3 regions of the Streptomyces sp. NPDC005374 genome follow, and region 3 is predicted to be linked to each of the others. Evidence: riboswitches for the same ligand, from Rfam matches in the RefSeq annotation. Region 3 holds a riboswitch; each other region holds the start of a gene.
What was found. Region 3 has a riboswitch for cyclic di-AMP ahead of ACFYRX_RS21705 (peptidoglycan DD-metalloendopeptidase family protein). Riboswitches for the same ligand answer to the same signal wherever they lie in the genome.
Positions count from the first base shown of each region.

Region 1 (3,267 bases), on a different contig from region 3:
GCGGCGAGCGGGCGGCCCGGCGGCTGCTCGCCCAAGCACCCGACATGGACGCCGTGTTCGTCGCCTCCGACCTCATGGCGCTGGGTGTCGTGGGCGTCCTCCAGCAGTCCGGGCGCTCGGTCCCCGGTGACATCGCTGTCGGCGGCTTCGACGACTCCCCGGCCGCCACCGCCATCGCCCCCGCCCTGACCACCATGCGCCAGCCCTTCGACCGCATCAGCGCCGAGATGGTCCGCATGCTCCTCGCCCAGATCGCCGGCGAGGACACGGCCGGGGTGATCCTCCCGACGGAACTGGTGATCCGGGACTCGGCGTGACCGGAACCGGAACACACGTCAACGGATGTGAAAGCAGCAGCCGTCCGGTTCGCGTCGAGTCGATGGGCCCAACCATCCGTATTCTCTGATCATGGCCGCCTCCCCCGCATATTCACTCATCGCCACGGACCTGGACGGCACGCTGCTGCGTGCCGACGACACCCTCTCGGACCGGTCGTTGGCCGCGCTCGCGCGAGTGGCGGCGGGTGGGGCCCGGCATCTCGTCGTGACGGGTCGGCCGGCGCCCAGAGTGCGGCCCCTCCTCGACGACCTGGGCAGCACGGGGCTCGCGGTGTGCGGGCAGGGCGCGCAGGTGTACGACGCCGGCGCGGACCGTCTGCTGTGGTCGGTGAACCTGGACCGGGAGCTGGCCGAGACCGCGCTCGGGAAGATCGAGGCCGAGGTGGGGCAGGTGTACGCGGCCGTGGACCAGGACGGCGTGGACGGGCTGACGCTCATCGAGCCGGGGTATCTGATGCCCCACCCGACGCTGCCCGCCGTGCGGGTCGACCGGCGCGACGACCTGTGGTGCGAGCCGATCAGCAAGGTGCTGCTGCGGCACCCCTATCTGTCCGACGACGAGTTGGCGGGGACGGCGCGCTCGGTGGTGGGCTCACTGGCCACGGTCACCATGTCGGGGCCCGGAACCGTCGAACTCCAGCCATGCGGCATCACCAAGGCGACGGGCCTCGCGCTGGCCGCCGAACACCTGGGTCTCGGGCCGGAGGTGACGATCGCCTTCGGGGACATGCCCAACGACATCCCCATGTTCGACTGGGCGGCCCACGGGGTCGCGATGGCCAACGCCCACCCCGAACTCAGGGCCGTGGCCGACGAGGTGACCCTGTCGAACGAGGACGACGGCATCGCCGTCGTCCTCGAAAGACTGTTCCCTGAGGCGTAGTTCCTAGTACGCGCCCCAGACGTTGTCGATCGACCCGTACCGCTGGGCCGCGTAGTTGCAGGCCGCGGTGATGTTCGCGACCGGGTCGTACGGGTCCCACAGCGTGTTGGACACGTGGTAGGCGTTGAACGTCGGGTCGATCACCTGGAGCAGGCCCTTGGACGGGGTGCCGGCGGCCGCGTTGGAGTCCCAGTTGTTGATGGCCCACGGGTTGCCGGAGGACTCGCGGATGACGTTGCGGTAGATGCCGTTGTAGGAGCCGGGTATCCCGTGCTCCGCCATGACGGCGAGGGAGGCCCGGATCCAGCCGTCGAGGGTGTTGGAGTACCCGAGCGTGGTCGCGGTCTGCACGGTCGGGGTGGCCGCGGACGCGCTGGTCGCGCCGAGGAGGGGGAGCGCCAGTACGGCGGCTCCGGTGCCGAGGACGGCGAGCTTGCGGGCCAAACGGCTCTTGCGGGGGGTGCGGTGCTGAGCGGCAGCGGGCATGGCGAAGTTCCTCTCCGTCGCCTGCGAGGTGAGCTGTCGGGTTCGGGCGGGAGTTGCCCGGCCATGCCCGCAAAAGGCATGACTTCACCCCGAGCCGTACCGGTATGCCCGAAGACATCCCGATCCGGCGACTTACCTGGTTCCCCCGCTCCTGCCGTGGTTTCTCGGTGGGTGTATGGGCGGTGGCAGGATTCGGCGTCCGCCCGACAGGCCGGGAACGTATGCGAGAGCACATGTCCGGAACAAGTGGCGAATTCACATGCCATGCCTATTGACCTTGGTAAGGGCGATTTAGGGCACTTGATCCTTTGCGACAGCAAGCCTCAACTGACGCACAGGGAAAGGCGGATCGGTGCATTCCGGATGCGTGCGGATCCGTGGGGTCGGGTGAGCCAAGTCACGCGTGATCGCAAGAGGGGTAAAACGGTCAAGAGTGCCCAACTCGTGGTCAACCGCCCGTCCGTGGGTTCCGCTTCTCCCGCGTCCGGTGCGACGCTTCATGGCCGGCCTCGCGGGAAGGCCGCACGTTCACGCGTGGGTGGAGTCGCGCAGGGCACGTGTGAAACGAGAAGGGCTTCCCGGGCGGGTCCGGGACAGGTTCGAGGCAGGTCCGGGTCGTGCCCGGGTGAGTCGGGGCCGACCCGGGTCCGGACATCAGTGACTACTTACCTACAAGTCGATGGATATCCGTTCTTTTCACGTGATCAAAAACATACCGACCGTGATCCGATACCGCCCGGCATGGACGGGGCGGGCGCTATCGGTGATCCAAAGGTGACCGGATACGCTGACTCGAGTGATGGCAGCGACCTATCGACATTCCGTGTAACCGCCAGTAGACACCAGCAGACAGGAGACCCCTCGTGACCGTCGTCGGGCCGTTCGGGCTGAGCGTGCGGGACCAGGCTCTGGAAGCCGATGTCCAGGCCGGATTGGCGGCTGTCGAGGAGGGACTGCTCGAGGCCACCAAGAGCGAGGTTCCCTTCATCACGGAGGCCGCCCAGCATCTGGTGCGGGCGGGCGGCAAGCGCTTCCGGCCGCTGCTGGTGATGCTCGCCGCCCAGTTCGGGGACCGCCATGCGCCGGGCGTCGTGCCGTCGGCCGTCGTGGTGGAACTGACCCACCTCGCGACGCTGTACCACGACGACGTCATGGACGAGGCCGCCGTGCGCCGCGGCGTCGACAGCGCCAACACCCGCTGGGGCAACTCGGTGGCCGTGCTGACCGGCGACTTCCTCTTCGCCCGCGCCTCGCACATCCTGGCCGACCTCGGCCCCGAGGCGGTCCGGGTGCAGGCCGAGGCGTTCGAGCGCCTGGTCACCGGGCAGATCCTGGAGACGGCCGGCCCGATGGACGGCCGGGACCCGGTCGAGCACTACCTCGACGTGCTCGGCGGCAAGACCGGCTCGCTGGTGGCGGTGGCGTGCCGCTTCGGGGCGATGATGTCGGGCGCCGACGAGACGGTCGTGGACGTCCTGACCCAGTACGGCGAGCGCCTCGGCGTCGCCTTCCAGCTCGCGGACGACGTCCTGGACATCGCCTCCGACTCCCACGAGTCCG
Region 1 covers NZ_JBIAKA010000001.1:944,940-948,206, reverse strand. The annotation lists gene ACFYRX_RS04450 (LacI family DNA-binding transcriptional regulator) at 1-317, shown strand, start outside; gene ACFYRX_RS04445 (HAD family hydrolase) at 409-1,221, shown strand; gene ACFYRX_RS04440 (transglycosylase SLT domain-containing protein) at 1,225-1,707, opposite strand; cyclic di-AMP (ydaO/yuaA leader) riboswitch at 1,713-1,915, opposite strand; gene ACFYRX_RS04435 (polyprenyl synthetase family protein) at 2,571-3,267, shown strand, end outside.
Region 1: another riboswitch for cyclic di-AMP. It lies ahead of ACFYRX_RS04440 (transglycosylase SLT domain-containing protein); the one in region 3 lies ahead of ACFYRX_RS21705 (peptidoglycan DD-metalloendopeptidase family protein).

Region 2 (3,267 bases), on a different contig from region 3:
CAACGCGGCCTCCATGCTGGCCGTGCTCGGCCTGGGCGCCCAGGGTGGCGAGGAGATCGTCCTCGCCTCCGACGCCGAGGGCGCGGACGCGGCCCTCGACCGGTTGGCGAAGCTGGTCGCCGAGGGGCTCGAAGAGCTTCCCGAGACCGTCTGAGCTTTCCGCGGCACAGTGCCGTAAAACACCACCGAAGGGCTCGTCCGAATTATCGGGCGGGCCCTTCGCATTTCCATTTCACGGGCAGCATGAATAGTCTCCCGCGAATTACTCTCTCTTTGTATACGGTGCCCGTGTTAATGCCGCAGGCCCGTCACGTTTACAGGATGTTGCGAGGTCCTCACACGGTCCGCGCGCTCACCGTTGGAGGTGAACCGCAGCCGGTGCACCACGCTCGAGCGCTCGGTGTGCAGTGCCGTGATCGCCCGCGCCCGCTCACCGTCCCCGCGCGCCACCGCATCCACGATCGCACCGTGCTCCGCCCACGACTCCACCGGGTTGGCGGGCGCCTCCACCACGTACATCCAGGCGATCTTGTGCCGCAGCTGGGTCAGCATCGAGGTCATGGCCGGGCTGCCGGAGGCCTGGGCGAGCGTCTCGTGGAACCAGCCCCCCAGGGAGCGCAGATCCTCGCTGTTGCCCCTCCTGGCCCGCTCCTGGCCCAGCCGGACCAGGCCGCGCAGCACCTTCAGATGGGCCTCGGTGCGCCGCTGGGCGGCCCGGGAGGCGCCGAGCGGCTCCAGCAGCATGCGCATCTCCAGGAGGTCGGCGCCCTCCTGCTCGGTCGGTTCGGCCACGCACGCGCCCGCGTGCCTGCGCGTCACCACGAAGCCCTCGGCCTCCAGCGTGCGCAGGGCCTCCCGGACGGGGACGCGGGAGACGCCGTAGCGGCGGGCGAGCAGTTCCTCGGTGAGCCGGCCGCCGCGCTCGTAGACACCGGCGACGATGTCGTCCCGGATAGCAGTGCATACCGAGTGCGCCGGAATACGCATGCCCGACCTCCGTCTTAATCCCCGTGAAACGTCTCCGATTGACGTGTGTTCAGTGACTCTATTGCAATGAGCGGGAATTTCCGACGGCGGGCCGGAATCCAGGGATATTTTTTGGACAGCGGGCCACTGCAAACGACGAAACCCCGGCTCACAGGAGCCGGGGCCGAAGAAGATCTCGCGGTACGTCGTCAGACACTCACGCCGTGCGAGCGGAGGTAGGAGACGGGATCGATGTCCGAACCGTACTCGGCGGTGGTGCGGGCCTCGAAGTGCAGGTGCGGCCCGGTGGTGTTGCCGGTCGCGCCGGACAGGCCGATCTGCTGGCCGGGGGTGACCGACTGGCCGACCGAGACGCCGATGGACGACAGGTGGCCGTACTGGGTGTACGTGCCGTCGGCCATCCTGATCACGATCTCGTTGCCGTACGCCCCGCCCCAGCCGGTCTCCACCACGGTGCCGCGGCCGACCGCGTGGACGGAGGTACCGCTCGCGGCGTGGAAGTCGACACCGGTGTGGCTGCCGGAGGACCACAGGGAACCGCCGGTCTTGTAGCCGGTGGAGATGTAGGAGCCGGAGATCGGGGTGACGAACCTGTTGAGGCGCTCGCGCTCGGCGGCGCGGGCGGCGCGCTCCTTGGCCTCGCGCTCCTCCTTGGCCCGCGCCTCGGCCTTCCTCTTGGCCTCGGCCGCGGCCTTCTTCTCCTCGGCGGCCTGCTGCTGGGCGGCGGCCTGGGCGTCGAGCTGGGCGGAGAGGGACTCGCCGACGCTGACGACGGGCATGAGCCCGGTCTGCTCGACGGAGTTCTCGGCGGCGAGCGCCGGGGCGGCGATGGTGCCGATGACGCCGGTGGTGGCGAGGGCCGCGACGCCCGCCGCACGGGCGGTGGTGCGCTTCATCCGGCTGGGCCGACGGTGCTTCCCGGCGGCGCAGGTGAACGCCATGTGGTGGCTGGTCCTTTCCTTCCTTCTCGCCTACCGGGTTAGCTGACGGGTTCGGAGCAGGAAGGTCTCCTACGGGCCCCTCGCGAGCTCGCGCGGGCGTCCGATTCACCCCAGGGACAACACATGTGGGTCCCCGGCTCCCCTGGCTCGCGCCATGCGGGGACTCGGCGATGACTGTCCGGTGCCACGGACGCGGCGCACTGCCTGACGAACAGCCGGGATGACGCTAAGCGGGCCGACTTTCAATCCCCAAACCGATCACGGTTTTTGAGGCGCATCCCACAGGCCAGACAGGCAACCTCCTGCCCAATTCGGACATCTAAGAAGCCTGGACATCCAAAGGGCCCTGGTGGCGCTTCCGTCACCAGGGCCCCTGTGGCGCCTTTGCTGCCGGTCCCTCTACTCGGCCGACACGACCTTGACCTCGCCGATGCCGAGGGCCTCGACGGGCTCCTTGATGGCGGCCGCGTCACCGACCAGGATCGTCACCAGCCGGTCCACCGGGAAGGCGTTCACCACGGCCGCTGTGGCCTCGACGGTGCCGGTCGCGGCGAGCTGCTGGTACAGGGTCGCCTGGAAGTCGTCGGGCAGGTGCTGCTCTACCTGGTCGGCCAGGGTGCCCGCCACGGCCGCCGCCGTCTCGAACTTGAGCGGCGCCACGCCGACGAGGTTCTGTACGGCGACGTCCCGCTCGGCGTCGGTGAGGCCGCCCTCCGCGAGGGTGCGCAGTACCTTCCAGAGGTCGTCCAGAGCGGGACCGGTGTTCGGGGTGTCGATGGAGCCGCTGATGGCGAGCATCGCGGCGCCCGAGCCGTCCGGGGCGGACCTGAGGACCTGCCCGAACGCGCGCACGCCGTAGGTGTAGCCCTTCTCCTCGCGCAGGACACGGTCCAGGCGGGAAGTGAGGGTGCCGCCGAGGCAGTACGTGCCGAGCACCTGCGCGGGCCACACGCGCGCGTGCCGGTCGGCGCCGACGCGGCCGATCAGCAGCTGGGTCTGGACGGCGCCGGGGCGGTCCACGATGACGACCCGGCCGGTGTCGTCGGCGGTCACCGGCGGCACGGGCCGCGGCCGGGCCGTGGAGCCGGTCCAGGAACCGAGGGTGTCGCCGAGCAGCGCGTCCAGGTCGATGCCGTCGAGGTCGCCGACGACCACGGCGGTCGCGGTGGCGGGGCGCACGTGCTTCTCGTAGAAGCCGCGCACGGCCGCGGAGTCGATGTTCTCGACCGTCTCCTCGGTGCCCTGGCGCGGGCGCGACATGCGCGAGTCCGCAGGGAACAGCTCCCTGGAGAGCTCCTTGGCGGCACGGCGGGAGGGGTTGGCGAGCTCGTGCGGGATC
Region 2 covers NZ_JBIAKA010000003.1:130,192-133,458, reverse strand. The annotation lists gene ACFYRX_RS09050 (HPr family phosphocarrier protein) at 1-154, shown strand, start outside; gene ACFYRX_RS09045 (GntR family transcriptional regulator) at 292-987, opposite strand; gene ACFYRX_RS09040 (M23 family metallopeptidase) at 1,176-1,928, opposite strand; cyclic di-AMP (ydaO/yuaA leader) riboswitch at 1,941-2,108, opposite strand; gene ACFYRX_RS09035 (M16 family metallopeptidase) at 2,328-3,267, opposite strand, start outside.
Region 2: another riboswitch for cyclic di-AMP. It lies ahead of ACFYRX_RS09040 (M23 family metallopeptidase); the one in region 3 lies ahead of ACFYRX_RS21705 (peptidoglycan DD-metalloendopeptidase family protein).

Region 3 (3,267 bases):
CTCCCCGACGCACGCGTGCAGATCACCGGCGGCGCCGGCTACGACGACTCGGGGCTGCTGAGCCTGGCGGCCGGGGAGTCCTTCACCACCCCCGTCTTCGCCGGCCTCTGGAGCGACGGCGGCTTCGGCGGCGCGAGCCGGGCCTGGCACGCCTACCAGCGGGCGTACGTCATCCCGGACGCGGACCAGGACCGGCCCGTGCTGTTCAACTCCTGGGAGGCCACGAACTTCGACATCTCCGAGGAGCAGCAGGAAGCCCTCGCCAGGCGGGCCGCGGCGATCGGCGTCGAACTGTTCGTGGTCGACGACGGCTGGTTCGGCGCCCGCACCAGTGACCGGGCGGGGCTCGGTGACTGGGCGCCCAACCCCGACCGGTTCCCCTCCGGCCTCAAGCCGCTCGGCGACCAGGTGCGTGCTCTCGGCATGCAGTTCGGTATCTGGGTCGAGCCGGAGATGGTCAACCCGGACAGCGAGCTGTACCGCGCCCATCCGGACTGGGTGCAGTTCCAGGCGGGACGGAAGCAGACGGAGTTCCGCAACCAGCTCGTACTGAACCTCGCGCGTGAGGACGTCCAGGAGTACCTGTGGGGGCAGCTCGACACGCTGCTCTCCTCGGCCCCGGTCGACTACGTGAAGTGGGACTTCAACCGCTGCTTCACCGACGCGGGCTGGCCCGGCGACGCGTACCCGCAGCGCCTGTGGGTCGACCATGTGCGCGGCTTCTACGCCCTGTTGGACCGGTTGCGGGAGGCCCACCCCGGCGTTGCCTTCGAGTCCTGCTCGGGTGGCGGCGGCCGGATCGACCTCGGGGTGATGAGCCGTACCGACCAGGTGTGGACCTCCGACAACACCGACCCGCTCGACCGGCTCGTCATCCAGCACGGCTTCAGCCAGATCCATCCCGCGCGCGTGATGGCCGCCTGGGTCACCGACAGCCCCAACACCCAGCTCAACGGCCGGGTGAGCTCCCTTCGGTTCCGGTTCGTGAGCGCGATGGCCGGGGTGCTCGGGGTCGGCGGGGATCTGGAGGAGTGGACCGAGGAGGAGCTCGCCGAGGCTCGCGAGTGGGTGGATCTCTACAAGGAGATCCGGCCCCTGGTGCAGCGCGGCGACCTCTACCGGCTGCGGCCTCCGCGGGGTGGCCTGAGTGCGGTGCAGTACGTCCTGGGGGACGAGACCGTCGTCCTCGCCTGCCTCCAGGCGCAGCACTACGGCGAGCCCGTTCCCGCATTGCGATTGCGCGGGCTCGACCCGGCAGCATCGTATGAATGCCCCGAAACGGGCGAAATTCACCGAGGGGCCGTATTGCTGCACCACGGACTTCGTACTCGTTTGCGGGGCGATCTCGATGCGACAGTTATCCGGCTCCGTCGCATCTAGGGCTTCTGTCCGAATTGATGGATTAATTCCAACTCCTTCCAGGGTGTGAGTGTCTGTGAATCCGTGGCGTGAGGAGCGTCATATCGGTGACGGTGTGTCGCGCGTCATGTTCACGTAATTCTCATGGTTTTCATGGGGATTTGGGCCGGGCGCCTGGCGTCCGATTCACGCAGGGTGACCGTTAATTCTCATAAGCGATCAACAGGAACGCATTCACAGGGAACCTCTCACTTGTCCCTTTGCGTCTTGCTCGCTTACGTTCGCCACCGATCCGGTCGGACGCCCAATCCTGCCGCCGAACGGATTCCGCACACACTCACCCGTACACGGCAGGAGCGGGGGACCCACAGGCAGTACGTCTGTTCCGGTCTCCGGAACAGGCTTGGGGTAAAGCCGCGTCTCGGCGCGGCCGGGCATCTCCAGCCCGCACCCGACAGCTCACCTCGCAGGCGCCGGAGAGGAATCCGCCATGCCCGCGAAGGGTAAGCACCGCCGTCCGAAGCCCCAGCGCTTCACCCGCTCGATCGCCGTCGCCGGAACCGGGGGTGCCGCGCTCGCCCTCCCGCTCATGGGGGCCACCGGCGCTCACGCCGCCACCTCGCAGTCGGTGTCGGAAAAGGCCGTCCAGTCGCTTCCGGTGACGCAGAAGGTCGCTGAGAAGACTGCCGAAAAGACGGCCGCGAAGAAGAAGGCCGCGACCGTGCGCACCTATTCGGTGCGGACCGGTGACTATCTCTCGAAGATCGCCGACGAGCAGAATGTCACCGGCGGCTGGAAGAAGCTCTACGCCGACAACCGCCAGGTCGTCGGCGACGACCCCTCGCTCATCCACCCCGGTCTGAAGCTCTCGATCGGCAAGAGGAGCGCGGCGAAGACCGAGTCCTCCGCCTCCGCTTCGGGCTCTTCGAAGGCCGAGCAGACCGAGTCGAAGTCGTCGTCGAACTCGACGGCCGTCACCCAGAGCTCCGACACCGCCGGCTCCAGCGGCTATGCCCTTCCGGTCAGCGGTGCCACCATCGGCACCGGCTACCGCGTGGCGGGCAGCATGTGGTCCAGCGGGTACCACACCGGCGTCGACTTCGTCGTCCCGACCGGCACCACGCTGAAGGCCGTGGCCGCGGGCACGGTCGTCTCCGCGGGCTGGGGCGGCGCCTACGGCAACCAGGTCGTCATCAAGCTGAACGACGGCTACTACGCGCAGTACGCCCACCTGTCCCAGCTCTCCGTCTCGGCCGGCCAGACCGTGACCGAGGGCCAGCAGATCGGCCTCTCCGGCGCGACCGGTAACGTCACCGGCCCGCACCTGCACTTCGAGATCCGCACCACGCCGGACTACGGCTCGGACGTGGACCCGGTCTCCTACCTCCGCTCGAAGGGCGTCGCCGTCGGCTGACGCTCCCCTGTGCCACCGAAGGCCGGACCCCGATCCCCGGGTCCGGCCTTCGGTGTTTCCTGCTGGTGTCCTTGCGCCTTCATGATCACTTCATTGCGGTCTTGTGGCAGACGTGCCTGGAGCGTCGACAGGCGGGGGAGGGTGGGGACACAGTGAACTCCGTAGCCGTGCAAGCGCTTTCTAAGGCCTTCGGAGGTCACAGTGTCCGGCGTCGACCGACGCACCGTCTTCAAGGGCGCCGCAGCCGCGGCCGCCCTCACCCAGTTCTCCTGGGCCGTGTCCCACGCCGCCGCAGCGGCGGACGGCGACGCCACCGACCTCCACTGGCTGGAGGGTTCGGCCCCCGACGTCCACGCCGGTGCCACCTGGGGCGTGCCCTGGGCCCGTGGCACCCACCGCCCGGAGCAGCCGTTCCGGCTCGCGACCTCCGGCGGCGACGAGGTGCCGGTCCAGAGCTGGGTCACCGGCTACTGGCCCGACGGCTCGGTGAAGTG
Region 3 covers NZ_JBIAKA010000008.1:173,807-177,073, forward strand. The annotation lists gene ACFYRX_RS21700 (alpha-galactosidase) at 1-1,380, shown strand, start outside; cyclic di-AMP (ydaO/yuaA leader) riboswitch at 1,684-1,845, shown strand; gene ACFYRX_RS21705 (peptidoglycan DD-metalloendopeptidase family protein) at 1,850-2,773, shown strand; gene ACFYRX_RS21710 (Tat pathway signal sequence domain protein) at 2,975-3,267, shown strand, end outside.